Regions from separate parts of the Ensifer sp. KUDG1 genome, predicted to be linked through region 1. Evidence: predicted binding sites of a transcription regulator. Region 1 holds the regulator's gene; each other region holds the start of a gene.
What was found. The regulator PhoB, encoded in region 1, activates phosphate uptake and scavenging genes when phosphate is short. The targets are predictions, from matches to a motif close to TGTCATNNANCTGTCAT.
Positions count from the first base shown of each region.

Region 2: a site for PhoB is predicted at 2,163-2,179, ahead of M2267_RS27515 (NAD-glutamate dehydrogenase). Genes of this name have one in related genera too.
Region 3: a site for PhoB is predicted at 4,198-4,214, ahead of M2267_RS09220 (LTA synthase family protein). Genes of this name have one in related genera too.
Region 4: a site for PhoB is predicted at 4,026-4,042, ahead of M2267_RS20705 (DUF1045 domain-containing protein). Genes of this name have one in related genera too.

Region 1 is NZ_JBNDIG010000001.1:463,260-470,624, reverse strand. Features, by position in the region: gene M2267_RS02380 (Hsp33 family molecular chaperone) at 1-604, opposite strand, end outside; gene argF (ornithine carbamoyltransferase) at 906-1,823, opposite strand; gene M2267_RS02370 (aspartate aminotransferase family protein) at 1,928-3,127, opposite strand; gene M2267_RS02365 (GcrA family cell cycle regulator) at 3,549-4,070, shown strand; gene phoB (phosphate regulon transcriptional regulator PhoB) at 4,139-4,822, opposite strand; gene phoU (phosphate signaling complex protein PhoU) at 5,025-5,738, opposite strand; gene pstB (phosphate ABC transporter ATP-binding protein PstB) at 5,789-6,604, opposite strand; gene pstA (phosphate ABC transporter permease PstA) at 6,618-7,365, opposite strand, start outside.
Region 2 is NZ_JBNDIG010000014.1:5,243-12,607, forward strand. Features, by position in the region: gene M2267_RS27500 (lytic murein transglycosylase) at 1-373, shown strand, start outside; gene M2267_RS27505 (carbonic anhydrase) at 456-1,109, opposite strand; gene pdxY (pyridoxal kinase PdxY) at 1,238-2,119, opposite strand; gene M2267_RS27515 (NAD-glutamate dehydrogenase) at 2,405-7,198, shown strand.
Region 3 is NZ_JBNDIG010000002.1:744,722-752,086, forward strand. Features, by position in the region: gene M2267_RS09205 (TadG family pilus assembly protein) at 1-790, opposite strand, end outside; gene M2267_RS09210 (TadE/TadG family type IV pilus assembly protein) at 792-1,214, opposite strand; gene M2267_RS09215 (DUF1003 domain-containing protein) at 1,500-2,048, opposite strand; gene M2267_RS09220 (LTA synthase family protein) at 2,232-4,163, opposite strand; gene M2267_RS09225 (NAD+ synthase) at 4,432-6,114, shown strand; gene M2267_RS09230 (hypothetical protein) at 6,118-6,453, shown strand; gene M2267_RS09235 (TolB family protein) at 6,478-7,305, shown strand.
Region 4 is NZ_JBNDIG010000008.1:239,877-247,241, forward strand. Features, by position in the region: gene hutI (imidazolonepropionase) at 1-1,213, opposite strand, end outside; gene phnN (phosphonate metabolism protein/1,5-bisphosphokinase (PRPP-forming) PhnN) at 1,512-2,096, opposite strand; gene M2267_RS20700 (alpha-D-ribose 1-methylphosphonate 5-triphosphate diphosphatase) at 2,093-3,232, opposite strand; gene M2267_RS20705 (DUF1045 domain-containing protein) at 3,234-3,941, opposite strand; gene phnE (phosphonate ABC transporter, permease protein PhnE) at 4,069-5,586, opposite strand; gene phnE (phosphonate ABC transporter, permease protein PhnE) at 5,596-6,558, opposite strand; gene phnD (phosphonate ABC transporter substrate-binding protein) at 6,728-7,365, opposite strand, start outside.

The sequences.
Region 1 (7,365 bases):
ACTGCGCGACCATGCCGCCGGCGCGCCAGCGATGCCGCGGCTTGCCGTTTTCGTCGCGATCGAGAAGCTCGGCCACGCCCAGGCGCACCTTGGTCGGGATCTGCTCCGACTGACGGAAATAGACGCCGGCGATTTCTTCCAGCGTCGCTCCGTCGAGCGCAACGATACCCTGGTAACGCTGGGTATGGGCGCCCTGGTCGATGGTGAAGGCGAGCACGCCCTTTCCGAGCAACTCGTGCGAAAGGGTCCGGCCGTCCTTTTCGGCAGCCGCAAGTGCTTCCTGATCGTAGCGGGCATAGGCGCGCACGCGATCCGGCGTCGAGAAATCGGCGACCACCAGATCGACGGGGCCATCGCCCTGGGTCTGGACGATCAGCTTGCCTTCGAACTTCAGCGAGGTCCCGAGCAACACAGTGAGCACGACGGTTTCAGCAACCAGGCGCGCAACCGGAAGCGGATAGTTGTGGCGCTCGAGGATTGCGTCCAGCATCGGGCCGAGCTGCACGGCGCGGCCGCGCACGTCGAGGCCTTCCACCTGGAAAGGCACGACGTGATCGTCACCGGCAAAGTCGAACTCACCAAGCCCTGGCGTCATGTCGGTCATGTCTTGCTCCTTGCCTTCAGCCACCAAGCTGCACCAGAGATATTGCTATCCCCGCGCAACGTGCTCGCTGTCTCAGTTGATCCCGCGATAAACGGATTGTCCACCAGGTATGTGCCGCCGCCATAGCAACGCACCACCTCGACGGTTGCGCGCTCACTACTTTCAGGAGCGCCCGTATGCCGCCTAAATCGTGTCGCACGTGGACAATGTCAAGTGCGGTGCACACGCCCCTATACGGCGCACGCTCGGCGGAGCGCACTGAAGCCTCTTCGCCGCCGTCGCGCGCGACCGGGCAGCCGGCTCAGACGAGCCCCATGCACCAGGCAATGACCGACTTCTGTGCGTGCAGCCGGTTTTCCGCCTCGTCGAAGACCACGGACTGCGGGCCGTCGATCACATCGTCGGTCACCTCTTCGCCGCGGTGCGCCGGCAGGCAGTGCATGAACAGCGCATCGGAGGCCGCACGCTTCATCAGCGCCTCGTTGACCTGGTAGGGCTGGAAGACGTTGTGGCCGCGGGCGCGATGTTCCTGGTTCATCGAAATCCACGTGTCGGTCACGACGCAATTAGCGTCGGCGACGGCCTGCTCGGCATCATGACACAAGAGGACCTCGCCGCCATTGTTGCGCGCCCAATTCAGGAACTTGTCCTGCGGCTCGGAGCCGAGCGGCACGGCCATGTTCATGCGATAGCCGAAACGGGCGGAACCTTCGATCAGCGAATGCAGAACGTTGTTGCCGTCGCCGGTCCAGGCAATCGTCTTGCCCTTCACCGGGCCGCGATGCTCCTCGAAGGTGAGAATATCGGCCATGATCTGGCACGGGTGGGTATCGTCGGTCAGGCCGTTGATGACGGGGACCGTCGCATGTTCGGCCAGCTCCAGAAGACGGCGGTGGTCGGTGGTGCGGATCATGATGGCGTCGACGTAACGCGACAGGACCTTGGCCGTGTCGCCAATCGTCTCGGCGCGGCCGAGCTGCATTTCGGTGCCCGACAGAAACAGGGTTTCGCCGCCGAGCTGGCGCATGCCGACATCGAAGGAAACGCGGGTGCGGGTGGAGGGCTTTTCGAAGATCATCGCCAGCATCTTGCCGGCGAGCGGCTTCTCGGCGGTTCCGGCCTTGGTCGCCGCCTTTCGGACGCGCGCATCGTCGATGATCGTCCGGAGGTCGGCGGCCGTCATGGCCGAAAGATCGAGAAAATGTCTGGTGCCTGCCATCGTACTCGGTTCCTGTCTGAAAAATCGATCCCCGGTGCGGCACGCCATATACGTGCTCGCACGAAGGTCATTCTAGCGCCATAGTCGGCCTTGGGTCGCTACCTTCAGGCCGCGGCGTTGCCGCTTGCCTTGCGAACCGCCTCGGCGGCGCGTTCGATACGTGCCAGGCCCTCGCGGGCCTCCTCGGCCGTGATCGTCAGCGGCGGCAGCAAACGCAGTACGTTTTCGCCGGCCGGCACAGCCAGAAGCTTCTCCGCGCGAATTTCCTTCAGCAGATCGGCCGAAGGGCCCTTCACCTTGATGCCCAGCATCAGACCGTCGCCTCGGATCTCCTCGATGACATCAGGGAAACGGTCCTTGAGCGACGCAAGACCCTGGCGGAAGACCAGCGCGACATCGCGCACATGCGTGAGGAACCCGTCGGCCAGAACGACGTCGAGCACGGCATTGCCGACGGCCATGGCCAGCGGATTGCCGCCATAGGTGGAGCCGTGCGTGCCCGCCACCATGCCAGATGCGGCTTCCTCGGTCGCCAGGCACGCGCCGAACGGGAAGCCCCCGCCGATGCCCTTGGCGACCGCCATGATATCCGGGCGGATGTCGGCCCATTCATAGGCAAACAGCTTGCCGGTACGGCCGACGCCGGTCTGAACCTCGTCCAGGATCAGGAGCAGGCCGAACTCGTCGCAAAGCGCGCGCAGTTCCTGCATGAACTCCTTGGTCGCCGGGCGGATACCGCCCTCGCCCTGGATCGGCTCGATCAGGATCGCTGCGGTTTCCTCGGTGATCGCATTCTTGACGGCAGCGATGTCGCCGAACGGGACCTGGTAGAAGCCCGGCGCTTTCGGACCGAAACCTTCGATGTATTTCTGCTGACCGCCGGCGGCGATCGTCGCGATCGTGCGGCCGTGGAAAGCCCCCTCGAAGGTGATGACGTGGAATTTCTCCGGGTGACCCTTGGAGAAGTGGTAACGCCGTGCCGTCTTGATGGCGCATTCCAGCGCCTCTGCGCCGGAATTGGTGAAGAACACCTTGTCGGCAAAGGTGACTGCGGTCAGCCGGCGACCGAGGCTTTCCTGGCCCGCAATCTCATAGAGGTTGGACAGGTGCCAAACCTTGTCGGCCTGCGCCTTCAGCGCTTCGACGAGGTGGGGATGCGCGTGGCCAAGCGAATTCACGGCAACACCGGCGCCGAAATCGAGATAACGCGTCCCGTCTTCAGCGATCAGCCAGGCGCCCTCTCCTCGCTCGAAACGCAACGGCGCGCGCATGTAGGTATCGTAAAGCGGCGTTGTTGCAGTCATGCGAGGCTCTCCTTCACTCCAGATCGACATCGATCCCGCGCCTCACGCGGGCCGATAAAAATCAAAAATGCCGCCTTTCGGCGGCGCAGGCACTATTCCCATTTCGCGCTGCAATGTCAACAAAACCAAGCCTTGCAGCGCAACATGAAGGGTCGATTCCTGGCAGCAGAAAAATCGTCCGGGAGGGCTTGCAAAAATGCAACGCCGGCCGAGCAAGTTGGGGAAAACTACGAAATCGATTCGGCCTGATTCCCGGGACTCTTGCCACAGAGTCCAGCGGTCAGTACGTTAACATTCAATTACTAGACGCATGCGGCGGACCTAGTCACCAAAAGAGTTATCGCGTTTGCAACCCCGGGGTTCAGCCGGGGTGCGGTGAGGGATTCTGCCATCCCCAACGCTGAGAACGGAGAGTGCAGAAATGAACTGGACTGACGAGCGGGTGGAGAAACTGAAGAAGCTTTGGTCCGAGGGCCTGAGCGCGAGCCAGATCGCGGCACAGCTCGGCGGCGTCAGCCGTAACGCTGTCATCGGCAAGGTTCACCGCCTGAGCCTGCCAGGTCGCGCCAAGGCCGGCGGTAGCACCACGACGGCGGCCCGTCCGAAGCGCCCGACCTCGGCACCGCGTGCGCCGAACTACGCTTCGCGCGTTTCGGCCCGCCCGGTTGCACGCACGGCCGGCGCTGTCGTTCTCAAGGAAGAAATCGAAGTCGATCTCGTTGCCGAGCAGGATTTCAGCACCCGGACCGACGTTGTCGTGCCGATGTCGCGCCGCCTCGAGCTGACCCAGCTCACCGAGCGCACCTGCAAGTGGCCGATCGGCGACCCGCTGAAGGAAGAGTTTCACTTCTGCGGCAACGATTCCCCGGAATCGTCGCCTTACTGCACCTTCCATGCGCGGCTGGCCTACCAGCCGTCGGGCGAGCGCCGCAGGGCCCGCTAAGAAGCCGGACAGCATCAATAAAAAAGGGGCCGATCGGCCCCTTTTTTTGTTGGAGACTTCCGGATCTGTCAGCTTTCGAGCGAATAGCCGGCGCCGCGAACGGTGCGGATGACGTCGGGCATGTTCGAGAAATTCAGAGCCTTGCGCAGGCGACCGACATGCACGTCGACGGTGCGTTCGTCGACATAGATGTCATGGCCCCAGACGCCATCCAGAAGCTGCGAGCGCGAGAAGACGCGGCCCGGCGAGGACATCAGGAACTCCAGAAGACGGAACTCGGTCGGGCCGAGGCGCACTTCGCGGCTGCGGCGGTGAACGCGATGGGTCTCGCGGTCGAGCTCGATGTCGCCGCAGCGAAGCAGCGTCGACAGGACCTCGGGCTTTGCCCGGCGCAGCATCGCCTTGACGCGCGCCATCAGCTCCGGCGTGGAGAATGGCTTGACCACATAGTCGTCGGCGCCGGTCGCCAAACCCCGGACGCGCTCGCTTTCCTCGCCGCGCGCCGTCAGCATGATGATCGGCAGGCGCTCCGTCTCCGGGCGCTGGCGCAGCCGGCGGCAAAGCTCGATGCCGGAAACACCGGGCAGCATCCAGTCGAGGATGAGCAGGTCGGGCAGCCGCTCCTGAAGCCGGATCTCCGCCTCGTCGCCCCTGAGGATCGTGTCGACGTCGAAGCCCTCGGCTTCCAGATTGTAACGCAGCAGAACGCTCAGCGCCTCTTCGTCTTCGACTACGGCGATTTTTGGCAACATCAGGTAACGTCTCCTTACCGCGGGCGACCCTTGGGCTCATCGGCCCGGCCGGCGCTCAGACACTCTAAATCTGGAGCACGTCCGCCGATTTCAAAGGCGGGGCGAAAACCGCGTGCTTCAGATACAGGAATTCGGGGCCGCGACCGAAGCCGCGACCGGATCAGATTTCAAAGGGCATGCATGCTTACGGCGCGCTCGGCGCTCAGTCGTTGACCGAGCCCAGCGTCGACGTGGTGTCATCCTTCGGGCGCTCGCCTTCCGGCTGGGCACCCGTCGCCATGTAATAGATCGTCTCGGCGATGTTGGTCGCGTGGTCGCCGATGCGCTCGATGTTCTTGGCGCAGAACAGAAGATGCGTGCAGGGCGTGATGTTGCGCGGATCTTCCATCATGTAGGTCAGCAGTTCGCGGAACAGCGAGGTGTAGATCGCATCGATCTCCTCGTCGCGCTCGCGGATGCTGTTGGCCTTCTCCGGCGAGCGCGAGGCGTAGACGTCGAGCACTTCCTTGAGCTGGACCAGAGCGAGCTCCGCCAGGTGCTCCAGGCCGCGGGCGAGCTTGCGCGGAATACCGGATCCGGCGACCGCGATCACGCGCTTGGCGGTGTTCTTGCCGAGATCGCCGACGCGCTCCAGATCGGAGGCGATGCGGATCGAACCCATGATCTCGCGCAGGTCGGCGGCGACCGGCTGGCGCTTGGCGATGGTGACGATCGCCTTCTCGCCGATCTGGCGCTCGGCGTCGTCGAGAACGGTGTCGTCCGAGATCACCTTCTGCGCGAGAGCGAGGTCGGAATTGACCAGCGCGCGAACGGATTCAGCGACCATCTGCTCGGCGAGACCGCCCATCTCCGAGATGCGGCGCGTCAGGTACTTCAGTTCTTCGTCATAGGCGGACATGATATGCATGGACATGATCGTCGATCCTTACGGGCGCTTTGCAGTTACTGTTGCAGCCTTATGCGGCCTCAGCCGAAGCGGCCCATGATGTAATCCTGGGTGCGCTGGTCATCCGGATTGGTGAACATCTTGTCGGTGTCGTTCTCCTCGACGAGATTGCCGAGGTGGAACATGGCGGTGCGCTGCGAAACGCGGGCGGCCTGCTGCATCGAGTGGGTCACGATGACAATCGTGAAGTTCGTGCGCAGTTCGTGGATGAGTTCCTCGACCTTGGCGGTCGCAATCGGGTCGAGCGCAGAGCAGGGCTCGTCCATCAGGATGACTTCCGGGCTGACGGCGACGGCACGGGCGATGCAGAGGCGCTGCTGCTGACCACCGGAAAGGCCAGTACCCGGCTCCTGCAGGCGGTCCTTTACTTCGTTCCACAGACCGGCCTTCTGCAGGCTGGTCTCGACCACTTCGTCAAAGTCGGCCTTGGTGCGGGCAAGTCCGTGGATGCGCGGACCGTAGGCGACGTTGTCGTAGATCGACTTCGGGAACGGGTTCGGCTTCTGGAAGACCATGCCGACGCGGGCGCGCAGTTCGACGACGTCGATCGTCGGGTCGTAGATGTCGTCTTCGTCGAGCGTGATCTTGCCGGTGACGCGGCAGTTCTCGATCGTGTCGTTCATGCGGTTCAGCGTGCGCAGGAAGGTCGACTTGCCGCAACCCGAAGGACCGATCAGCGCCGTGACCGTGTTCTCGCGGATGTTGAGGTTGACGTCGAAAAGCGCGCGCTTCTCGCCGTAATAGACCGACACATCCTTGCCGATCATCTTGTAGGGCACGGTGTTCATTTTCTGATCCAGGGCCTTCTCGACTGCTGCTTCTGACATGATGTTCATAGTAATTACCTCACTACCAGCGGCGCTCAAAGCGACGTCGCAACAGAATGGCTCCAAGGTTCATGACGACCAGGAAGATGAGAAGAATGATGATTGCGCCAGAGGTGCGCTCGACGAAGGCGCGTTCCGCCTCGTTGGCCCACATGTAGATCTGCACCGGCAGCGCAGTCGACGGCTCCATCGGCGAACCGGGAAAATCGACGACGAAGGCGACCATGCCGATCAGGAGCAGCGGCGCGGTTTCGCCAAGCGCATGGGCAAGACCGATGATGGTGCCGGTGAGGATGCCAGGCATGGCGAGCGGCAGCACGTGGTGGAAGATGGTCTGCATCTTCGACGCGCCGAGCCCGAGGGCCGCCGAGCGGATCGACGGCGGGACCGCCTTCAATGCTGCACGGGTGGCGATGATGATGGTCGGAAGCGTCATCAGCGTCAGCACGAAGCCGCCGACGACGGCTGCCGAACGCGGCATGCCGGCGAAGTTGATGAAGACGGCAAGGCCCAGGAGACCGTAGACGATCGACGGAACGGCCGCGAGGTTGTTGATGTTGACCTCGATCAGGTCGGTCAGCCGGTTCTTCGGCGCAAACTCCTCGAGGTAGATCGAGGCGGCGACGCCGATGGGAAGCGACAGAACCAGCACGATCAACATCATGTAGAGCGAGCCGAGGGCAGCGACGCCGACGCCTGCCGCTTCAGGACGGCTGGAGGCACCGAAGGTGAAGATGCCGGTGTTGAAGCTCTTCTTCAGGATGCCGGCG
Region 2 (7,365 bases), on a different contig from region 1:
GCTCGCCTATGACTGCCGTCGCTCGGACTACTTCACCAACCAGCTTTACGCGGCCCTGCAGCTCGTGCAGCGCGGCGACCTGAGCCCGGATGCGCGGGGCGCCGCCCACGGCGAAATCGGCCAGACCCAGTTCCTGCCCGCCAACGTCCTGAAATACGGCGTCGATGGCGACGGCAACGGCCATGTCGACATGGTTCGCTCCAAGGCCGACGCGCTGGCGTCCACCGCCAACTTCCTGCGCGGCCATGGCTGGCAGCCGGGCGCCGGCTATCAGCAGGGTCAGGCGAACTTCGCCGCGATCCAGGGCTGGAATGCGGCAACCGTCTACCAGCAGGCGATCGCCATCATCGGCGCCGAGATCGACGGTCTCTAGGATTTGCGTCTTGCGGAACGTCTAGCCGTTCCAACCAGACAAAAGGCCCGGTTCGAAAGAGCCGGGCCTTTTTGCTGAGCGATTACATTCCCGGGCGGGAGAAGTCACCGGTGACCGGGTCCATCACCCAGAGTTCGCCGGTCGAGATGTCGAACCACGCGCCATGCAGGTGCAGCTTGCCCTTGGCCTCGAGGATCTGGACGCAGGGGAACGTGCGCAGATTGGCAAGCGAGTTGCGGATCGAAACCCGCTCAAGCGCGCGCTGGCGCTCCGCCTGGGTCATCACGTCATTGCTCTGGATCTGTTCGGCCGAGGGCTTCAGAAGATGCATCCAGCGTCCGATGAAATCGCCTGGCGATAGCGGCTCGGCATCCGGATCGAGTGCCGCCTTGATGCCACCGCAGCGGCCGTGGCCCATGACGACGATGTCGCTCACGCGCAGCGACTGTACGGCGAACTCCAGCGCCGCCGAAGTCGAGTGGTAGTGCCCATCGGGCTCGTAGGGCGGCATGAGATTGGCGACGTTGCGCACGACAAAGAGTTCGCCCGGGCCGCTGTCGAAGATCGTTTCCGGCGCAGCGCGCGAGTCGCAACAGGCAATGACCATTGTCTTCGGCTTTTGCCCGGTTTCCGCCAGCGCCTTGTAGCGTTTCTGCTGTTCGCTGAAGCGACCGTTCATGAAATTGTGGTAGCCGTTCAGAAGATAGTCCGGAAAACGCTGCTGCTGCTTGTCCATCGATTGCTCCGCTCGTGCTTCAAGGCGGCATGGCCGGCTTTCGCCCACCCGCACCTCCGTCATGAAAATGATCGCGATCTAAAATTCAATCCACGATGCCATAGGGTGGCGGTCCGTGAACAGCTTCTTCACTTGCGCCGCATCTGATTCGGATGAACCAGCCGGCGCATCTGCACCATCGCCATAGGCGTCGAGAGGCTCGACGCGTCCTGCTCGATGGTCAATTCATCTGCGCCGCGCTTGACGCTCCGCGCGATGATCTCAAATACGCTCGCCGTCGCCATCTGCAAGGCGCGTTCCTCTGAAAGTCCTTCAAGGATCCGGGCGAGAAACACCGCCGCCAACAGGTCGCCCGTGCCGTTCGGCGGGTTTTCGACCAGACGATGTTCGGCAAGCAGCGCGTGGTTGCCCGAAAGAAAGAGATTGCCGGTCCCGCCACTCATCATCGGCACGGCGGACGTCACCAGCACGCGGGCCGGACCAAGGCCGAGCGCCGCGTCGAGGATCGCCGTGTTCGTCTCCAGCGTCGCGCCAGCGAGCCAGGCAAGCTCGTAGCGGTTCGGGGTCGCAAGATTTGCAAGCGGCAGCAGGCGGTCGCGAATGGCAACCGCCGTGGTTTCCGGCACATAGAGACCACCGGCATCGCCGACCACGGGGTCGCAGGCATAGATCAGCTTGGGATTGCGCTCCTTCAGCGCCGTCACCAGCCGCGCCACAGCTTCCGCCTGTCCCGCCGAGCCGAGGTAGCCCGAAAGGACGGCGCGCACCTCTCCGGCCCAGGGTGCTGCAATGAGGTCATCGATCACCGCCCCGAAATCCTGATCGGAAATGGCGACCCGCGTGGAGCGGCCATGGCCCGGATGCCAGGGGAGGATGACGGTCGGCAGGGCCCAGACCGGATGCCCCAGGGTCTCCAGCGCGAAGACCACGGCCCTGTTGCCCACCTTGCCGCGCACGACATGGCTCGAGATGACGATGACGGCGCCGGGCAGGGAAGGCATTTCGGGCATCGACCAGTCCAATCCTACGATCTCGAAACTCTGTTCACCCGACTGTCACCGCCCTGTCAACAGCCGATGGCAGATAGGCTCCGGAGAAGCCTCTGGCGTTTTCGTGCTTTTTCTTCGATTTTCGAGCAATTTTTGCGAAATTACCTTCGATTTAAATGGATTTAAGCTGTTTTCACGTGAAATTCTCCGATTTTGGGCTCGATTTTGCCGAAATCAGCGTAAAAAGCGGTCGCCATTAGCCATGGTTCTGATAGGGTTTGGCCTATCATGAATGGGAGAGACTTCATGGGCGTGAAATACAATCCGAAGCGGGACAGACACATCGACGCAGCGAAGGCGGCCGCCATCAAACTGGGCGTCGAGGCGCTGGCGCCGGAGATCCTCTTCGGTGGGGCCAGCAACGATGACCTCGATCTCTATTCGGCGGACATGCTGGCGCTGACCGCAGCCCATGCGGCTCGTGAACTCGCCCGCTGGGACGGCGGCAAGCCGCAGATTTCGGTCGAAGCCGTCGCCGGCATCGCGCCGGGTGGTACTGAGGTATCGGTCATCGCCGTAACCGAACGCAACATGCCGTTCCTCTATGACTCGGTCATGGGGGAAATCACCAGCACCCACCGTGACATTCACCTCGCGATCCATCCCATCCTGGTCAAGGAACCGGGCAAGCCGGCAAAGCTCTTCGATCCGGAAGAGGAAAGCGATCCGTCGCACCGCGTCAGCCATATCCAGATCCACCTGACCAAGCTTGCGCCCGTCGAGGCGGAGCAGCTCAGCAACCGCATCCGCGACGTGCTGGAGCAGGTCCACCAGACCGTGCACGACTGGCCGGCGATGACGACCTTGCTCGATCAGGCCATGTCGGAACTCGAAACCTACAACGCGACGCGCAAGAAGAGCGACCGCGACGAGGCGCTCGCCTTCCTTCGCTGGCTGCGAGACAACAACTTCACCTTCCTCGGCATGCGCGAATACACCTATTCGGGCAAGGGCGAGAAGGCAGCCGTCGAACGCGGCAAGGGCAGGGGCCTTGGCATCCTATCCAACCCGGATGTGCGCGTTCTGCGCCAGGGCAAGGACGCGGTGCTGACCACGCCTGAAATTCTCGCCTTCCTCGATGGCCCGGATTTCCTGATCGTCACCAAGGCCAACGTCAAGTCGGTCGTGCATCGCCGCGCCTACATGGACTATATCGGCGTCAAGCGCTTCGACGCCGACGGCAACGTCGCTGGCGAGTTGCGCATCGTCGGCCTGTTCACCTCCTCGGCCTACACCCGCCAGGCAGCTGAAATTCCGCTTCTGCGCCACAAGATCGAAAAGATTGTCGATCACTTCGGCTACGATCCGCAAAGCCATTCCGGCAAGATGCTGGCCAACACGCTGGAATCCTATCCGCGCGACGACCTGTTCCAGATCGATGTCGGCCTGCTGGCCGCCTTCTGCGAACAGATCAACGAACTCGGCGATCGGCCGCGCATCCGCGTGCTGCCGCGCATCGACCATTTCGACCGCTTCGTGTCGGTCATCGTCTTCGTGCCGCGCGAACAGTACGATTCGGATGTTCGCGAGAAGATCGGCGACTATCTGAAGACGGTCTATGACGGTCGCGTCTCCGCCTATTACCCGGCCTTCCCGGAAGGCGGTCTCGCCCGCGTCCACTTCATCATCGGCCGCTACGCCGGCAAGACGCCGCGCATTCCGCAGGCCAAGCTCGAAGAGGCCGTTCGCGGCATCGTCACCCGCTGGATCGACCGGTTTGACCTGCTTGCCCGCAAGGACGGCATCGAACTCGATGTCGACAATGCCTACCAGTCGTTCTTCACGCCGGCTGAAGCCTATGCGGATCTCGCAGATATCGCCGCCTGCAAGGGGCCGGATCCGATCCGGATCGAGTTCTATCACTATCCCCGCACCGTTTCGCGGGCCGATACCGCCGAGCTCAAGATCTTCCACGCCAGCGAACCCGTGTCGCTGTCGCGTCGCGTACCCTTGCTTGAAAACCTCGGCTTCCGAGTGATCAGCGAACAGACCTACGACATCGGCGTCAACGCCCACGGCGAAGAGAAGCGCAAGGTCGTGCTGCACGACATGGAGCTCATCCACCGCGACGGCCACGCGCTGAACCTTGAAAAGTCCGGACCGGCGCTCGAAGAAGCGTTCCTCGCCGCCTGGAACGGCACGACCGAGGACGACAACTTCAACCGGCTGGTCCTGCTTGCGGGCCTCAATGCCCGTGAGGTGACGGTCTTGCGCGCCTATGCCCGCTATCTGCGCCAGGCGGGGATCACCTACTCGCAGGGCTATATCGCCGACACGCTGAACAAGTATCCGGCGATCGCCGCCGACATCTTCAAGCTGTTCGTGACCCGCATGGATCCGAAGCTCGAGGAAAAGCCTCGCGCCAAAAAGTGCAACGCGCTGCTGTCGGCGATCGAGGACGCGCTCTCGGCCGTTCCGAGCCTCGACGAGGATCGGATTCTGCGCCGCTACGTCAACGCGATCGAAGCAACGCTCCGGACCAACTACTTCCAGCATGACGCCGACGGCAAGCCGCGCGCGGTCCTCGCCTTCAAGCTGGACCCGAAGCAGCTCGACGGCCTGCCGGAACCGCATCCGTTCCGCGAAATCTTCGTCTACGGCACCGAGGTCGAGGGCGTGCACCTGCGCTTCGGCAAGGTCGCCCGCGGCGGCCTTCGCTGGTCGGACCGCGCCCAGGACTACCGCACGGAAGTGCTCGGCCTCGTCAAGGCGCAGCAGGTGAAGAACGCCGTTATCGTGCCCGTCGGCGCCAAGGGCGGCTTCTATCCGAAGCTGCTTCCGGTGGGCGGCACCCGCGACGAGGTCTTCAAGGCCGGTACCGAAGCCTACAAGACCTTCATCCGCACGCTTCTGTCGGTAACCGACAACATCGTCGGCCAGGACGTCGTGCCACCGGCCGACACGCAGCGCCATGACGGCGACGATCCCTACTTCGTCGTGGCCGCCGACAAGGGCACTGCGACCTTCTCCGACACGGCCAACGGCCTGGCGCAGGAAGCAGGCTTCTGGCTCGACGACGCCTTCGCATCGGGTGGCTCGGCCGGCTACGACCACAAGAAGATGGGCATCACCGCCCGCGGCGCCTGGGAAACCGTCAAGCGACACTTCCGCGAGATGGACATCGATATCCAGACGACGCCCTTCACCGTTGCCGGCGTCGGCGACATGTCGGGCGACGTCTTCGGCAACGGCATGCTGCTCTCCGAAAAGATCCGCCTGATCGCCGCCTTCGATCACCGCGACATCTTCATCGATCCGTCGCCGGATATCGATGCCTCCTTTGCCGAGCGCAAGCGCATGTTCGACCTGCCGCGTTCGAGCTGGCAGGACTATGACCGCAAGACGCTTTCGGACGGCGCGATGATCATCTCGCGTGCCGAAAAGTCGGTGACGCTGACGCCTGAGGCGATGGCCGCCATCGGCCTCGACAAGCAGAAGGCAACGCCCTTCGAGATCATGAACGCGATCCTGAAGAGCCAGGTCGACCTGCTCTGGTTCGGCGGCATCGGCACCTATGTGCGCGGCAGCAACGAAACGGACGCCGAAGTCGGCGACCGCGCCAACGACGCCATTCGCGTGGCGGCCGAAGAGGTCCGCGCCCGTGTTATCGGCGAGGGCGCCAACCTCGGCGTTACCCAGAAGGGTCGCATCGGCTTCGGCCTCAACGGCGGCCGCTGCAACTCGGACGCCATCGACAACTCGGCAGGCGTCAACTCCTCCGACGTCGAGGTCAACATCAAGATCGCGCTTGCTTCCGCCATGCGCGATGGTCGCCTGACCCGTCCGAAGCGCAACACGCTGCTCGCCTCGATGACCGAGGAAGTGGGCCACCTCGTGCTGCGCAACAACTACGAGCAGTCGCTGGCGATCTCTCTGACCGCCATGCAGGGGCTCGGCAACCGCACGACGCTCGGCCGACTCATGACTCGCCTCGAGGCCGACGGCCATCTCAACCGCAAGGTCGAGACGCTGCCGACAGACCAGGCGATGACCGAGCGCTACCAGGCGGGCAAGCCTTTGACCCGCCCGGAAATCGGCGTGCTGCTCTCCTACTCCAAGCTCGTTCTCTTCGATGAGCTGATTGCGAGCGAGCTGCCCGACGATCCGTACTTCACGGCGACGCTTGAGCGTTACTTCCCGGGCAAGATGCGCAAGGCCTATGCCGGCGACATCCACGGCCACCGCCTGCGCCGCGAAATCATCGCGACGATCCTCGCCAACGAGGTGATCAACCGCGGTGGTCCGGCCTTCGTCTCGACCCTGACGGACGCCACCGGCTTCCTCTCGGCCGACGTCGTCAAGGCGGCGGTGCTGGCGCTCGACGGCTTCGATCTGCCGCGGATCTATGACGAGATCGACGCGCTCGACAACAAGATCAGCGGGAGCCTGCAGAACATCCTCTACCAGGAAGTGGGCCGCATCTTCACGCTCGTCACCGAGCGGACGCTGCGCACCCATGCGGCGACCGGTTCGGTGTCCGAGGCCGTATCGCGCCTCGGCGATGGCCTGCAGAAGCTGCGCGCAACCATGCGCACTGCAGTCTCCGGCGAGAGCGCCGAAGAAGCCCGGTTGAAGACGGCTGCCTTCGTCGAGGGCGGCGTCCCCGCCAAGCTCGCCGAGGAAATCTCGGAACTGGCGCTGATGACGCTGGTGCCCGAGATCATGCAGATTGCCGCGGAAACCGGCGAGACGCTGAGCCGCACGGCGCAAGGTTACTTCGCCGTCACCGACACGCTGCGCATCAACCGCCTGCTGGCGGCGTCCGATCGCGTTCCGGCAACGGAGCAGTTCGAGGCCATGGCTCTGTCTCGCGCCGTATCCGATATCGCCGCTGCCCGGCGCGATATCACCGCGGCGGCCCTGCGCGAGCAGAAGAAGGAGCGCAATCCGGTTGCCGCCTGGGAAGAAAGCGAACGCGTTCGCGTCGCCCAGGCGACCGGCCAGTTGCGCCTTCTGACCGAGAAGGGTGAAACGACGCTTGCCAAGATCACCGTTGCTGCGGGTCTGCTCAACGACCTGGCGCGCGGACGGGCGAAGTAGCCTGGAGAACACGGATGCGGGCAGTTTTTTCGCCCGCATCCCGTTCTAAACCTTTTGGAATTCGTCAGATTGAAGTTAGGCTGCGCCGCGCGTTCGAGGGGACGCGCGGCGCAGTCGTTTCGGGAGGGGACCTTGCAGATTTCGGCCGAGAGGACTGTAGATCAACC
Region 3 (7,365 bases), on a different contig from region 1:
CCGTTCCGGACAGGCCCTGGACGAGCCGCATGGAGGCAAGCAGCTGCGGCGTCGTCAGGTTTGCCTTCAGCACGTCCTCATAGGAGGCTGCCGTCAGGTTGAGCCTGGTCGCAATGATCTTCAGGAACGGCTGGATATCAATGTCCGCGTCGATGAGCGCCTGGTAATCCATGACCTTTAGCGAGATCGTCGTGCCGAGCATCTGCCCGAGGATGGAGTTGAGCAGCCCGTCATTGAGGCTTGCAAGGCGGGAGCCGACGGAGAAGGCGGCAATCTTCGAACTGGCTGCCGTGCCGTAGACGCTGAGGTCCGGCGCCTTGGTGAAGATCGAGGCGAGGAAGATGTCGCCCTTCCTTTCGAGCATGACCTGCACGGCGTCCGTGGGCGTTGCGTCCTTGATGAAGCGCTGGCCGGCATCGACCGACGGATCGGGAACGTAGCGCCCGCGCGTCACGGTTGCGACACCGTCAAGCTTGGCGGTGTTGATGTCACCGGGCGGCAAAGTCTTACCATCGATGGTCAACAAACCGTTTGGCGTCGACACACCGTAGTTCAGGCCATTGTTGGCGAAGTGGTTGAGCACCGCCTTCTCGGCGGACGAGACGTTGGCCGCCGCCGCGATCGCGGCGAGATCGACCGTCGACTGCATTTCACGCTTCTGGACGGTGAGGTAGCCGTAGTCGATCGCCAGCGCCATGGACGTGATGACCAGGGGCATGGCCAGGGCGGCCGAGACGCCGATGTTGCCGCTACGGGCACGGGCGAGGGAGCGCATGGGATTCCACAGCATATCAGACCCCTCCGATGCGGATGGTTGCAAAGCGCTCGATCTGTTCGCTTGGCATGGCGAAGGTGAACAGGTTGAAGATCGGCAGGTCGCCGGCGTCGTATTTGATCCGGACGGTGAACTGGTTTGCGTTGTTGGCGTCGTCCTTGACGGTGACGGTCATGCGCGACGACTTGATGAAGGCCTGATCCATCGTCGTGCGACGGATATAGTCGGTCGCGAGCCGTTCACGCTCGGTTTCGGAGAGGCCGGCAATGGCCGTGCGGGCGGCATCGGCGGCGATCTGCTGAATGGAATGGGCGGCACTCAGGTAGACGCCGTATGCGATCAGGGTCAGCACGCACATGAAGAAGAGCGGTGCTATTATTGCAAATTCGATCGCAGCGGCCCCGTCTCGGCCACCTAACAGGCGCTTGAAATTGGACATTGCAGCATCTCCGCGTACCCACGTTGCTGTATTTTTCGAATGTCCCTGCACCCCTAACGTGATCCTCAAATATTAATTTTTTCATACTCCGATAAGTTGTTGAATCCCAATGCATTTCGCGATTGTTGCAAAATGTGTATTCACAGTTGAATTAGGGTTTATGAAGATGAGCTAGTTTTCGCCCTGCTGCGGCACCTGCGCGCGCCCCTTGTGCGGGCTCTGAGATGCGCGCAAAGGCTGCCGGTTATGTCGCCGGCAGTGAGTGCAGCTTGGGCCCATATCCGGTCACTGCTGTGCGGGCGGCGCGCGGTAATGTTCGAGCTGACGGTTGAGCGCCGCCAGGTCGGCGCGCAGCTCGGAGATCTCGCGCAGCAGCACGTCGTCGACCTTGTGATGCAGCGCGATCAGTTCGACCTCCGATTTGAGATTGACTTCGTAATCCTTCGACGCGGCGAAACGGTCGCGTTCGGCCTGGCGGTTCTGCGACATCATGATGACCGGCGCCTGCAGCGCGGCGAGCATCGAAAGCACCAGGTTGAGGAAGATGTAGGGGTAGGGATCGAACGCTCCGGTGATGAGCAGCACCGAATTGACCAGAACCCAGCAGACGAGAAAGCCGCAGAAGCCGATGATGAAGCTCCAGGAGCCGCCGACCCGGGCGATATTGTCCGCGAGCCTGTCGCCGAAAGAGAGCCCGGCCGTAAACGCCGCGTGGGAATCCGTCGAAAGCGTGCGGCGATCGCGGGCGTGGGCGAGGATGCGGGCCTCGATCTCGCCAAGCTCGCTGATTGGCTTGCCGAAAAGCTGTTTCGAAATGTCGTTGAAATGCGGCATGGGGATCTCCGGTGTTGGCCGGATGAAATCTAGGGCATGTCGCGCAAAAGTCCGCAGCGGTTTTGCTTTGCCCGCGTGAGAACCATCAAAAGCTTAAGGCGTGGGGGATTTCAGGCGTCAGCCAATATCGCCATGGCGGAAGGCGCGAAGCCGGACCGGGTGCGACCGGTCCGGCTTCTTGTGTCAGTGGGTTTCGGCAGCGCTTGCGAACAGGTCCGCGTGCGACTTGAAGAACCGGTCGGTCGAGAAGCGGTCGCCGAACATCATGTCGTGCTGCAGGAAGCGGTAGTCGCGCAGAAGCGCCGGCACCTTGGGCTGGCGCGACCATTCGGCAACTTCCTTGCCGTTCTTGCGGATCAGCATGTAGCGGTCGACGACGCGGTACTGGTCGTACACCTTGCCGAGGAAACCGGTGTAGTAGGGGTGCTCGTAACCGGACTGCTTGAGGATCTGGTAGGAGAGGAAGGCCGGGCTGATGGTGCCGACGTTCTTCTTCGGACCGGTCTTGTTCGACCAGACGACGAGCGGCGTTTCATGCTGCGCCTTCATCTGCTCCTTCGAACCTTTGCGTTCCGCGGTCACGCCCTTCATGAAACCGGTGCTGGTATAGACGGTGTTGAGCGGCGGCAGGTGGTCGCCGAAGAGTACGATGATCGTTTCGCGGTCACGGTTCTTCGCCCACTCCATCAGCTTCTTCAGGCTTTCGTCAGCTTCCTTGATGCCTTGAGCGTAGGTTTCCAGCACCTGCCGGTCGGCTTCCGGCAGGTCGCCTTCGACCTTGATGGTGTTCTTCGCATAGCGGTTCGCCTCATAGGGACCATGGCCCTGCAGCGTGACGGCGAAAAAGAAGAACGGATCGTCCATCGCATCCGCCTGGTGGATGATTTCGTTGGTCAACGACTCGTCCGAGGCGAAGATGCCGCGCTTCTGCATCGGCGGCATGTTCTCTTCCGACTTGAACATGTCGAAGCCGAAGGCCTTGTAGACTGCGGTCCGGTTCCAGAACCAGCTCTGGAACGGATGGATGGCGCGCGAGACATAACCTTCGCCACGGAAGAAGGTGGCAAGCGACGGGATCGGATTGCGGATATACTGCTGGTACGGGATGCTGCCATAGGGCAGGAACGCGTTGGAGAAACCGGTCAGCGCCTCGAACTCGACATTGGCAGTCATGCCGCCGAACTCCGGCGAGAAGACGTTGCCCGACTGCATCGCGCGGATCGTCGGCATCGGGTCGGGCGAAAGCTTGACGTTCGGCAGGCGGGTCGGATCCCAGAAGGATTCGCTCATCAGCACGATGACGTCGGGCTTGCCGCGGTGCGAGGTGCCGGCGGGGAGCGGCTTCACCGGAATACGGTCGATCGCGTCGGCCATGTAGCCGGCGGGCGCGCTGACATTGGCCATCGGCAGGTTGATGGCAAAGGCGAGGGCAAAGCCGTTGTGCCTGTAGTTCTCGGTCTGGTCCCACATGATCGGGATGACCTTGAGGCGATCACGGATCCAGGAGAACTGGTTGTAATCCATGATGTTCCAGAAGGCGACGAGCAGCGGCAGCGCGAAGGCGAGGCGGGCCATGCGCTCGCGCTTCGTCAGCTTCGGGAAGGTGCGCCAGGCAAAACGCAGCAGGAGAGCGATGCCAACGACGGCGACGACCAGGCCGACAGCGATGCCGACGGCCGTCCAGGGACGGTCCTTCACCAGAACCGGCATCAGTTCCATGATCTGGCGACCGAACAGGAAATCGGTCGGATAGAGCGGGTCGGACAGGAAGACCTGTTTCTGCTGGCAGACAACGGCGGGGATGATGGCAAGCGGCGCAATCACCACGGCCGACTTGTGTTCGCGACCGAAAATGCCGTCGACAGCGAGCAGGATCAGGAAGAAGGCGCCAACGGTCGTCAGCGCCGGGCGCGTCGGATCGAGCATGTAGGCGATGCTATCGGCAAGCGACTGACGCACGATCAGTTCGACGAGGAACACCAGAACGGCTGCGACGAAGAGGGAGAAGAATGCGCTGCGGGTGGCCGCGAGCGTCTTGGCGTGCCGTGTGGCGAAGCCCGGTCTATCGACATAGACACGTGAGCCTCTCGCAACCGCGGAATCGATACTGGCCAACATATTCTCCAATTTCATAAATGCGTCGTGTAACTGTCATACGCCCGTCATTTTGAACAGGGGATGAATGGTTTCTTAACGGGAATGGAGGGTGGCTTTTCGTGGCGTGAAGCCGCGCGAACAGCCCAGTATAAGGACCGGGAAAAACAGAATTTTTCGGTTTTTTTCGTGTCGCTGCGATTGCCTGTGGGTATTTTCCCGCAGATTGCGCTAAAGAACATTGCGAAAGTCAGCTGCAATCGTTCAGGACAGACCGACAGGCCCGCTCATGACCGCCCATAAAAACGCCCCTTCGCTCCTTCGCATCGCCATTGCCCAGCTCAATCCGACCGTGGGCGACATCGCCGGAAACCTGGCCAAGGCGCGTGAGGCGCGCGCCGACGCGGCGCGCCAGGGCGCCGATCTCCTGCTTTTGACGGAGCTGTTCATTTCCGGCTATCCGCCGGAAGATCTCGTTCTGAAGCCGGCCTTTCTGAAGGCGTGTCTCCAGGCCGTCGAAAAGCTCGCTGCCGAGACGGCCGATGGTGGTCCGGGCGTCATTATCGGCTTTCCGCGGCTGGCAAAGACCGGCCGGCACAATTCGATAGCCGTGCTCGACGACGGCAAGGTGATCGCGGTCCGCGACAAGGTCGACCTACCGAACTACGGCGAGTTCGACGAGAAGCGCGTGTTCGATCCGGGCGAGATGCCGGGGCCGGTCAATTTCCGCGGCGTGCGCATCGGCATCCCGATCTGCGAAGACATCTGGGGCGATCTCGGCGTCTGCGAGACGCTGGCCGAAAGCGGTGCTGAAATCCTGCTGTCGCCCAATGGCTCGCCCTACTATCGCGGCAAGGTCGACGTGCGCCATCAGGTGGTGCTGAAGCAGGTGATCGAGACGGGCCTGCCGATGATCTACGCCAACCAGCTCGGCGGCCAGGACGAACTGGTCTTCGACGGCGCCAGCTTCGCCTTCAACACCGACAAGTCGCTCGCCTTCCAGATGAGCCAGTTCGAGGAGGCGATCTCGATCGTCGAATGGAAGAAGGGCGACAGCGGCTGGCATTGCGAGCATGGCCTGAAGTCGCGCCTGCCGGAGCGGGAGGAAGCGGACTACCGCGCCTGCATGCTCGGCTTCCGCGACTATGTGAACAAGAACGGCTTCAAGAATGTGGTGCTCGGCCTTTCCGGCGGCATCGACTCCGCCATCTGCGCGGCACTCGCCGTCGATGCGCTCGGCGAGGAGCGGGTGCGCACGGTCATGCTGCCCTACCGCTACACTTCGCAGGAATCGCTGAAAGACGCCAAGGAATGCGCCGAGGCGCTTGGCTGCCGTTACGACATCGTGCCGATTTCCGAGCCGGTCGAAGGGTTCCTCAGCGCTCTCTCCGATACGTTCGAAGGTACGGAGTCCGGCATCACCGAGGAGAACCTGCAGAGCCGCACCCGCGGCACCATCCTGATGGCGATCTCCAACAAGTTCGGCTCGATGGTGGTGACCACGGGCAACAAGTCGGAGATGTCGGTCGGCTACGCCACGCTCTATGGCGACATGAACGGCGGCTTCAACCCGATCAAGGACCTCTACAAGATGCAGGTCTACGCGATCTCGAGCTGGCGCAACACCACGGTTCCGCCGGGCGCGCTCGGTCCTTCCGGCATCGTCATTCCGCAGAACATCATCGACAAGGCGCCTTCTGCCGAGCTTCGCCCCAACCAGACGGACCAGGATTCTCTGCCGCCCTATCCGGTGCTCGACGACATTCTCGAATGCCTGGTGGAAAAGGAAATGGGAACGGACGAGATCGTCGCCCGCGGCCACGACGAGGCGACCGTTCACCGGGTCGAGCATCTGCTCTACATCGCCGAATACAAGCGCCGGCAATCGGCGCCGGGCGTCAAGATCACCAAGAAGAATTTTGGCCGCGACCGCCGTTACCCGATCACCAACCGTTTCCGCGATCGGGGCTAGGGCGTGGACACCCGCTCCGAAGAGCCGGACGGCCGACAGGGCCGTCCCACCTTTACGGAGGAGGAAGTCCGGCTCCTGCGACTGTGGTCGGCGAGCGACGTTTCGCCCGGCCGGCAGCTTTCGGCGCAGGTCGGCTATTTCGCGACGCCTGCTATCTTCGGGATCTATGGCCTTGCGACAGGAAGCCTTACTCTCGTCGGCGTTGCCTTTATCTGCATCCTGCTCTTGCTGGCCTGGGGGCTGGTCACCACCTGGCGGGATCGGCGCGATTCCATCCTGATGCAATCGGTCTGTTCCAAGGTGTTGGCGACCCTGCCTGTCGGTGAAGACAAGAAATAGCGGCTTTGCACGGAGGAGAAGAGCATGCGCAGTTCCGTCGAAATCCATGACATCTTGACCGGCGAGACGCGGGTTGTCTGGCAGACGGACAGGCTGGTCGAGGCGCCGAACTGGTCGCGGGACGGTGAGCATCTGATCATCAATGGCGACGGCAGGCTCTATCGGCTTGGTCTCGATGGCTCCGAACCGGTGGAGATCGACACCGGCTTTGCCACGCTCTGCAACAACGATCACGGCCTCTCGCCGGATGGTGCGACGATCGCGATCAGCGACAAGACCGCGTTCGGAAAGTCGGCGATCTACCTGCTGCCGGCCGAAGGCGGCACGCCGCGGCTCGTCACCCGCAACCTGCCGTCCTATTGGCACGGCTGGTCGCCCGACGGGAAAACGGTGACCTATTGCGGCATCCGCGACCAGGTCTTCGACATCTACACGATCTCCATCAATGGCGGCGAGGAGCGGCGGCTGACCCATGGCGAGGGTCGCAACGACGGGCCGGACTGGTCGGCAGACGGCGAATGGATCTATTTCAACTCCAGCCGTACCGGCCAGATGCAGATCTGGCGGATCCGCCCGGACGGACGCGACGTCACGCGGATCACCGACAGCCGCTATGGCGACTGGTTCCCGCATCCGTCGCCTGATGGTAAGCACCTGCTGGTGCTTTCCTATGACGGCGATGTCTTCGATCACCCAAGAGACCTCGATGTCCGCTTGAGGCTGATGGACATGGACGGCGGCAATGCCCGCATCCTGTTCGAGCTCTTCGGCGGGCAGGGAACGATCAATGTTCCGAACTGGGCGCCGTCGAGCGATCGTTTCGCCTTCGTCCGCTACGAACCGGAAAGCTGACCGCGCTGGACAAGTATATCGGGACCATGCTAGCGATGCGGTCGTTCGCAGGGCGCATCC
Region 4 (7,365 bases), on a different contig from region 1:
GTTCATGAAGCGGATTGAAGCCGATGCGGTAGACGAGTTCGGCCGGATCCTCGATGTTCCAGATTGCCAGATCGGCGGACTTGCCGACTTCGATCGTTCCGGTTTCGGCCAACAGGCCAAGCGCGCGGGCGGCCTCACGCGTTGCACCGGCAAGGCATTCGGCCACCGTCAGCCGGAAGAACGTCGCCGACATGTTCATCGTGAGAAGCAGCGAGGTCAGCGGCGAGGTACCGGGATTGCAGTCGGTGGCGATCGCGATCCGCGCGCCGGCGTCACGCAAAGCCTGAACCGGTGGCAGGCGCTCTTCGCGCAGCGCATAGAAGGCGCCCGGCAAGAGCACGGCGACCGTGCCTGACTTCGCAAGAGCTGCAGCGCCTTCTGCGTCGAGATATTCGAGGTGGTCGGCCGAGAGCGCGCCGTAGGAGGCCGCAAGCTTTGCGCCACCAAGGTTGGAGAGCTGTTCTGCGTGCAGCTTGACCGGCAGGCCGAGCGCCTTGGCACGGTCGAAGACGCGGGCGATCTCGGCGGTCGAAAAGGCAATGCCCTCGCAGAAACCGTCGACCGCATCGACCAGGCCCTCGGCATGGGCGGCGTCGAGCCCAGGCAGCACGACCTCGGTGATGTAGTCGCCGTTGCGGCCCTTGTAGTCCGCAGGCGTTGCGTGGGCGGCGAGGTAGCTCGTCACAACGCGGACTGGCCGCAGCGTTTCGAGTTTGCGGGCGGCGCGCAGCATGTTGAGCTCGGCCGTGACGTTGAGCCCGTAGCCGGATTTGATTTCGACGGTCGAGGCGCCCTCGGCAAGAAGCGTATCGAGGCGCGGCAGGGCGCTTTCGACAAGCTGATCGACGGTCAGCGCATTGGTCGCCTTGACCGAGGAAACGATGCCGCCGCCGGCGCGGGCAATTTCTTCATAGGTGGCGCCTTCGAGGCGCATCTGGAATTCGCGGGCGCGGTTGCCGCCATGAACGAGATGGGTGTGGCAGTCGATAAGGGCGGGCGTCATTACGCGGCCCTGGCAGTCCGTCGTTTCGAGGCTGCGTGCGAGGTCGGCGGGCAGCCCGCTCTCCGGCCCGGCATAGGCGATCCGCCCATCGACGACCGCCACGGCCGCATTCTCGACGAGGCCAAGACCGTCAACGGATTCGCCAAGCGTCACGAGACGCACATTGCGCCAAATGCCGGATGCTGGCTTGCGGGTCGAGAATTCGTTCATCAGGTCGCCTCCACTGGATATAATGTATATACATATTAACTTGCTCCACAAGGGGAAATTTATGGAGCCTGCGGAAAAGGAAAGGGCGATCGGCCGAGTGAAGCGGAGCGGGAGCTTTGAGAAAATGGCCGTAGATCTCTGATTTCGCTGGAATTTCTTCTCGCGGGTTCGTCATCACGGCAGGTAAAAAGAAAAGGCTCCGAACCCTGAGGTTCGGAGCCTTCGCCTGTCCTTGGAATGGAGATCGCGATGCGTGCCCGCGACTCGCAAGCCTGCCGGGCCGCGAAAGCGGATCACGCTAAACCGCGTTATCCGCCTTTGCGCGCAGCCGTTCGACCACCTCGACGAAGCGGTTTCCGGCAATGTCGAGGCGCCCGCTGTTGTCGATCACGCTGACATCGGGGCCCGAGGTCACGTCAGGCGCTTGGCGGCTGAGGCGTCGCAAAACTTCCTCTTCACTCTCGCGACCGCGCTCGGCAAGTCGCTTTGCAAGCACCGGCGTCTCGGCTGTAACAACGACGACGGCGATCTCGCCGAAGGCTTCGCGGAACGCCGGCAGGGCACCGCGGCTGCCATTGACGATCGCCGTCATGCCGTCCCTGACATTCCTGAGCACGACGGCGGGGATGCCGTATTTCAGCCCATGCGCATCCCAGAAGACGGCGAAGGCGCCATCCTTCTGCATCTCGACGAACTCGTCTTCCGACACGCTTTCATGCACTTCACTACCGGCATCCGACGGACGGGTGATGACCCGGCGGACGAAATGCACGTCGTGACAATCGGCAAAGTGCCGAGCGGCAAAGCCCATGACGCTGTCCTTGCCGGCGCCGCTCGGGCCGACGACGACGACGAGCGCGCCGCCCTTTTCGGTCGCGCTCATGCGACACGCCGTCCTTCGCGCCAGACGGAGCGCACGACCGGGATGCCTTCCTTGCGGTGCACGCGGGCGATATCGGCGCGAAGGCCAACGGCGATGCGGCCGCGGTCATCGAGACCGACGGTGCGCGCCGGCGTCGACGTCACCATGGCGATTGCCTTCGGCAGGTCGACGGCGTCGAGTTCGTCGGAGAGCACGAAGGGGGCGTGGATCAGGCTGAAGGGCACATAGTCCGACGACAGCACGTCGAGCACGCCGCGCTCGGCGAGATCGCGGGCGGCGATGTTGCCGGAGTGCGACTTGCCGCGCACGATGTTCGGCGCACCCATCAACACGCTCAGCCCCGCGCGGTGCGACGCCTCGGCGGCCTCGAAGCTCGTCGGGAACTCCGCAAGCTTGATACCGAAGCCGATCGATTCTTCGACGTGGTCGACGGTCGCGTCGTCATGGCTGGCAATGGTGATGCCGCGGGCCGCACACGCCTCGGCGAGCGCGGTGCGGTGCGGACCGGCATACTTTGCCGACAATGCCTGCTGCCGCTCGACGAAGCGCGCGAATTCCTCGTCCGAGAAGCCGCGCTTGGCTTTGTAGTAGAGCGTGTACTGGTCCATCGTCTGGAACTGCCGCTGACCCGGGGCATGATCCATCAGCGAGACGAGCTTGACCTGCGGGTCGTTCTGGAAATCCTCGTAGTGATCAAGCACGTCGGAGGTCGACACCTCGCAGCGCAGGTGGATCAGGTGATCGGCGCGAAGGCGACCCTCTTCCTTGGCCTGGGCCAAGGCGTCGGCCATGCTGCGCATTTCGCCCTTCTGGAAGCCGCCGTCCTCGTCGGAGCCGAGACGCAGGCAGTCGAAGACCGTGGTGATGCCGGAGGTGACTACCTGGGCGTCATGGGCCTGGATCGCCGCGATCTTCAGCCAGCGCACGCCGGGGCGCGGGGAGTAGTGGGCTTCGAGGTGGTCGGTGTGCAACTCGATGAGGCCGGGGATCAGATAGTCGCCTTCGAAGTCCTCTCCGCTGGCAACCGTTCCCGCGGAGATATCGGCTATCTTGCCGTCGCGGATCAGCACCGAACCATCGAGGATGCTGTCCTCAAGGACGATGCGGGCGTTGGTCAAAACCTGTTCTTTGCTCATCTCATGCGATCTTTCGTTGGGTGTCGCTGCCGAGCGGCAGCAGGGAGCGGACAGTAAAGGGTGCGCCGCGCTCCGGTTCGACGAAAAGCGCGACTGACGTAACGTGAAGTGGTTTGCCGATATGCTCGGCAAAGGTGGTTTCGAGCGCGGTACGCATCACGCCGCTGGTTTCCGTGGGTACCGGGCCGGTCAAGGTCAGGTGGAACTGGAACTCTTCGAAAACATAGGGATAGCCCCATTCTCTGAGGTAGCGCCTCTGGCGCTCCGGCAGGCTGTTTGGCTTGCGGCGGGCAAAGTCGGCGTCCGACAGCGGCGCACGGAACGGGTCGAAGCGGTGAACGGCGTCTTCGGCCAAATCCTGCAGGTCGAGGCAAGGCGCGGATGGCACGAGAGCGAAGAACGGGCCCAACTGGTGCAGCACGATCTCAGGGATTTCGAACGGGTCGAGGTCGGCGGCAAAGCACTCGAAAATACTGAGAAGCTCGTCTTCGTCCCGGCCTTCGGCAAGTTCGAAAGGCGCCTTCAGCGTGCCGTGAAAACCGTAGCGCCGCGGGTCGGCCGTCAGTGCGCGTTGCGTCTCTTCGTCAATCCCGGCGATCGTCGGAAGCGTGAGGTCTTCGCCGGTAAAGGCATCGCGCCCAAGCCAACGGGACGCGACCTGCGACAGCCGGCTGTCCGCCGGCGGCGCGAAATAGATGGCATAACGCACGGTTTTCACTTTCTTGTAGCGACCGGCCCGCCAGGGCGGCGGGTCGATTGTTTGCGGGATGCGATGCGCAGCTAGCCGATTTCCATGACAACATCATGATGGCGGACACGCAAATGCTTGGCTGTCGTCAATGTGCCTTGCTGCCCATCAGGCGCGAACGGCACGCGTTCGAGATGCTGTCGAAAATAAAGACAACCAGCAAGATCAGAAGCACCATATAGGCGACATTTTCCCAATCGGAATTGGTACGCATCGCTTCCCAGAGTTTCAGGCCGATGCCGCCGGCGCCCACGGCGCCGATGATCGTTGCCGAACGGGTGTTCGATTCCCAGAAATAGAGCGCCTGGCTGGCAAAGACCGGCAACACCTGCGGAAGCACGCCGAAGCGTTGCACCGCAAGCGGCGTCGCCCCGACCGACTTCACGCCCTCGCGCTGCTTGTCGTCGATGTTTTCCAGCGCTTCGGAGTAGAGCTTTCCGAGTGTGCCGGTGTCGGTGAAGAAGATCGCCGAGATACCGGCAAGCGGTCCGGGGCCGAAGGCGCGGGTGAAAAACAGTGCCCAGATGAACATGTCCACCGACCGCAGGAAGTCGAAGAAGCGCTTGACCACCTGGTTGGTCAGGAAGCTCGGGGTGATGTTGCGGGCGGCCAGGAAGCAGAGCGGGAAGGCGATCAGCGACGCAAAGAGCGTGCCGACGAAGGCCATGACGACGGTCTGTAGCAGCTTCGTCCAGACGTCGAGATGCTGCCACTCGGCATTATAGAGGATGTTGTTCCAGGCAAGCGACAGGTTGGAACGGGCCGGATCGATGCGCTCGCCGGAGGCGATGAGCGAGGCGACCTCGCCATAGCTTTTGCCGAAGAAGGGCGAGTTGGTGTCGAACAGGAAGTTCGCCCAGCCGAAGAAGCGGTTGCGGACGGAGACCTCGTCGCCTTCCACTTCCGCCCAGCCGGTGGCGCCGAAGGCAAGCACGATCTTTTCGCCCGGCCGCTTCTGTGTTGCCCAGGCGGGCAATACGCCCTGCGGCCGCACCGTGTCGGCGCCGTCGACGGCCATGACAAGCGTGTCGCCGCCATGGGTCGCCTTCACCAGGCCATCGGTGATCTCGATCCTGGTCGAGCGGTTGTAGGTGACGACGACGCGCGTCAGGACTTCTTCTGTCCGTGTTTCGACACGGTTCTGCGGTTCCGTGGCGGTGGTGCCGCCGAGCGCGGAACCGGGGGCCATGAAGCTGAAGGACGAGCTAGCCTTCGGCTTGACCGCCTGCGTGGTGGCGGCCGGTATTTCGACCTGGCGTGTTACCGTCTGCCTGTCGAGTTCCACCCAATCCGGATTGGGATTGGGCCCGAGCGGCGAATTGCGCTGATAGTTGAGGCGCATCGTCCGGTCGGGGGCGACGTGGATTTCCGGGCGTACCTCATAGGAAACCCAGTCGGCGAGGTAGGTGCCGGCGATGCCCCAGTTGGCATTGCCGAGCACGTGGCCGATCGAGAAGAACCACCAGCTGAAGATGAGGTAGACGACGACGCCACCGGCGATGGCTGCGGTGCGCACGCGCCTGGAGGTCGAGGATTTCAGGAGTTCGGGATGGCGGCTCGCGATCGCGTCCATTTCCATCGGGTTCAATCGTGTGGTCGTGGTCATGGTGCGCACCTACTGGGCAAGCTGGAAGGCCTGCTCGCCAACGAGGCGGCGGCGAAGCCAGGCGGAGAACTGGTCGACGGCAAAAATGGTCGCAAACAGCAGGAGGACGATTGCAAGGGTCTTGGCCTGGTGTCCCTGGCCGATCGAAAGGCGGAGAAGCTCGCCAATGCCGCCGCCACCGACGGCGCCGATGATCGTCGAGGCGCGCACGTTGATCTCAAGGCGCAGCAGGAAGTAACTGGCGAAGTTGGGCAGAACCTGCGGCACCATGCCGAACCAGACGCGCTCGATCCAGTTGCCGCCGGCAGCCCGCAGGCCCTCGTCCGGCTTCATATCGGCGTTTTCGACCACTTCATAGAAGAGCTTGCCGAGCGCGCCGATCGTGTGGATCGAGACGGCGGCAATCGCCGGAATGGGGCCGAGCGACAGGATGGCGAGGAAAAAGCCGGCGATCACGACCTCGGGAAAGGCGCGCAGGATTTCCATGATGCGGCGAACGATGCCGCGGATCCACGGATTGGGCATCAGGTTGCGCGCGGCAAGGAAGCAGAGCACGAAGCCGAAGGCCGTGCCGATTACCGTCGAGAAGATCGCGATGTTCACGGTCTCCAGCATCTTGTGCACGTATTCGGGGATGTAGAAGCTCTCGGTCAGGTACAGCCGGCCCTCGGGATAGTTGTACTTGAAGCTGCCGTCGTCGTAGGGCGAGGGCAGGTCGAACATGGCGCGGAAAATTTCCAGCCCGTCGCGCGGGGCGAGATCGCCGACGAAATCGAAGAAATGCGGCAAACGGTCGAAGAACTTGCCGGCATTGGAATCGTTGGCGAACCAGAGCGAACCCGACAGCGCCAGGAGGAGAACGCCGAAGCCGAGCCAGGAGTAGAGCCGGCGGCGGGAACTGAGTTCCTGCCAGTGACGCTCGATGACGGCGCCGTTGTCGCTCAGATGTCGCGGGAGCAGGGAAGTTGCCATGACCGTTCCGGCTTTCGCCGGCCTCTAGAGCATTTCCAGGAAATTTGCGAAGCGGCTTTCCGCCCCGGAAATGCGTGAAAACAATGCGACGGAGGATGCGAAAGCACCCCTTCAAACAGTGAAACGCTGGCCGTTTGGGCGGCCAGCGTTCCCGAGTGGTGCGGGTCTATCAGCCGCCGATCGTCGCCTTGCGGGCGTCGATGATCGGCTTGTAGAAGTCGGCGTTGACTTCGGTGAAGCCGGTGAAGTCGCCGCCCTGGATGGCCGAGAAGCAAGCGGCGTCGGTCTTCGGCAGGTCGAGCATGAACTGCTTGAACTTGGCCTTCATGTCGTCGTTCATGGTGGAGCGCACGACGATCGGGCCGTTCGGGATCAGCGGCGACTTCCAGAGCTCGACCAGGTCGTTCATGTCGAGGATGCCCTTGTCGACCATCTTCTTGAGGTTGCCCGAGGTGTAGCCGTCCTTGAATTCGCCGACGCCCGAACCGAAGGTCGTGCCGGCATCGAAGGTGCCCTTGACGACTTCGAGAACGAGGTTCTCGTGACCACCGCCGAAGCCGGTTTCACCGAAGAATTCCTTGACCGGCGCGCCGATCGATTCCGGCAGCGTGACGAGCGGGATGAGGTAGCCGGAAGTCGAGTCCGGATCAGCGAAACCGAGCTTCTTGCCCTTCAGGTCTTCGAGCTTGGTGATGCCGGAATCCTTGCGGGCAACCATGATCGAGTGGTAGCCGGTCGAGCCGTCGGTCTGGACGGTCGTCAGGATCGGCTCGACGGCGTCGGCCTTGGCGAGATAGATCTTGGCAA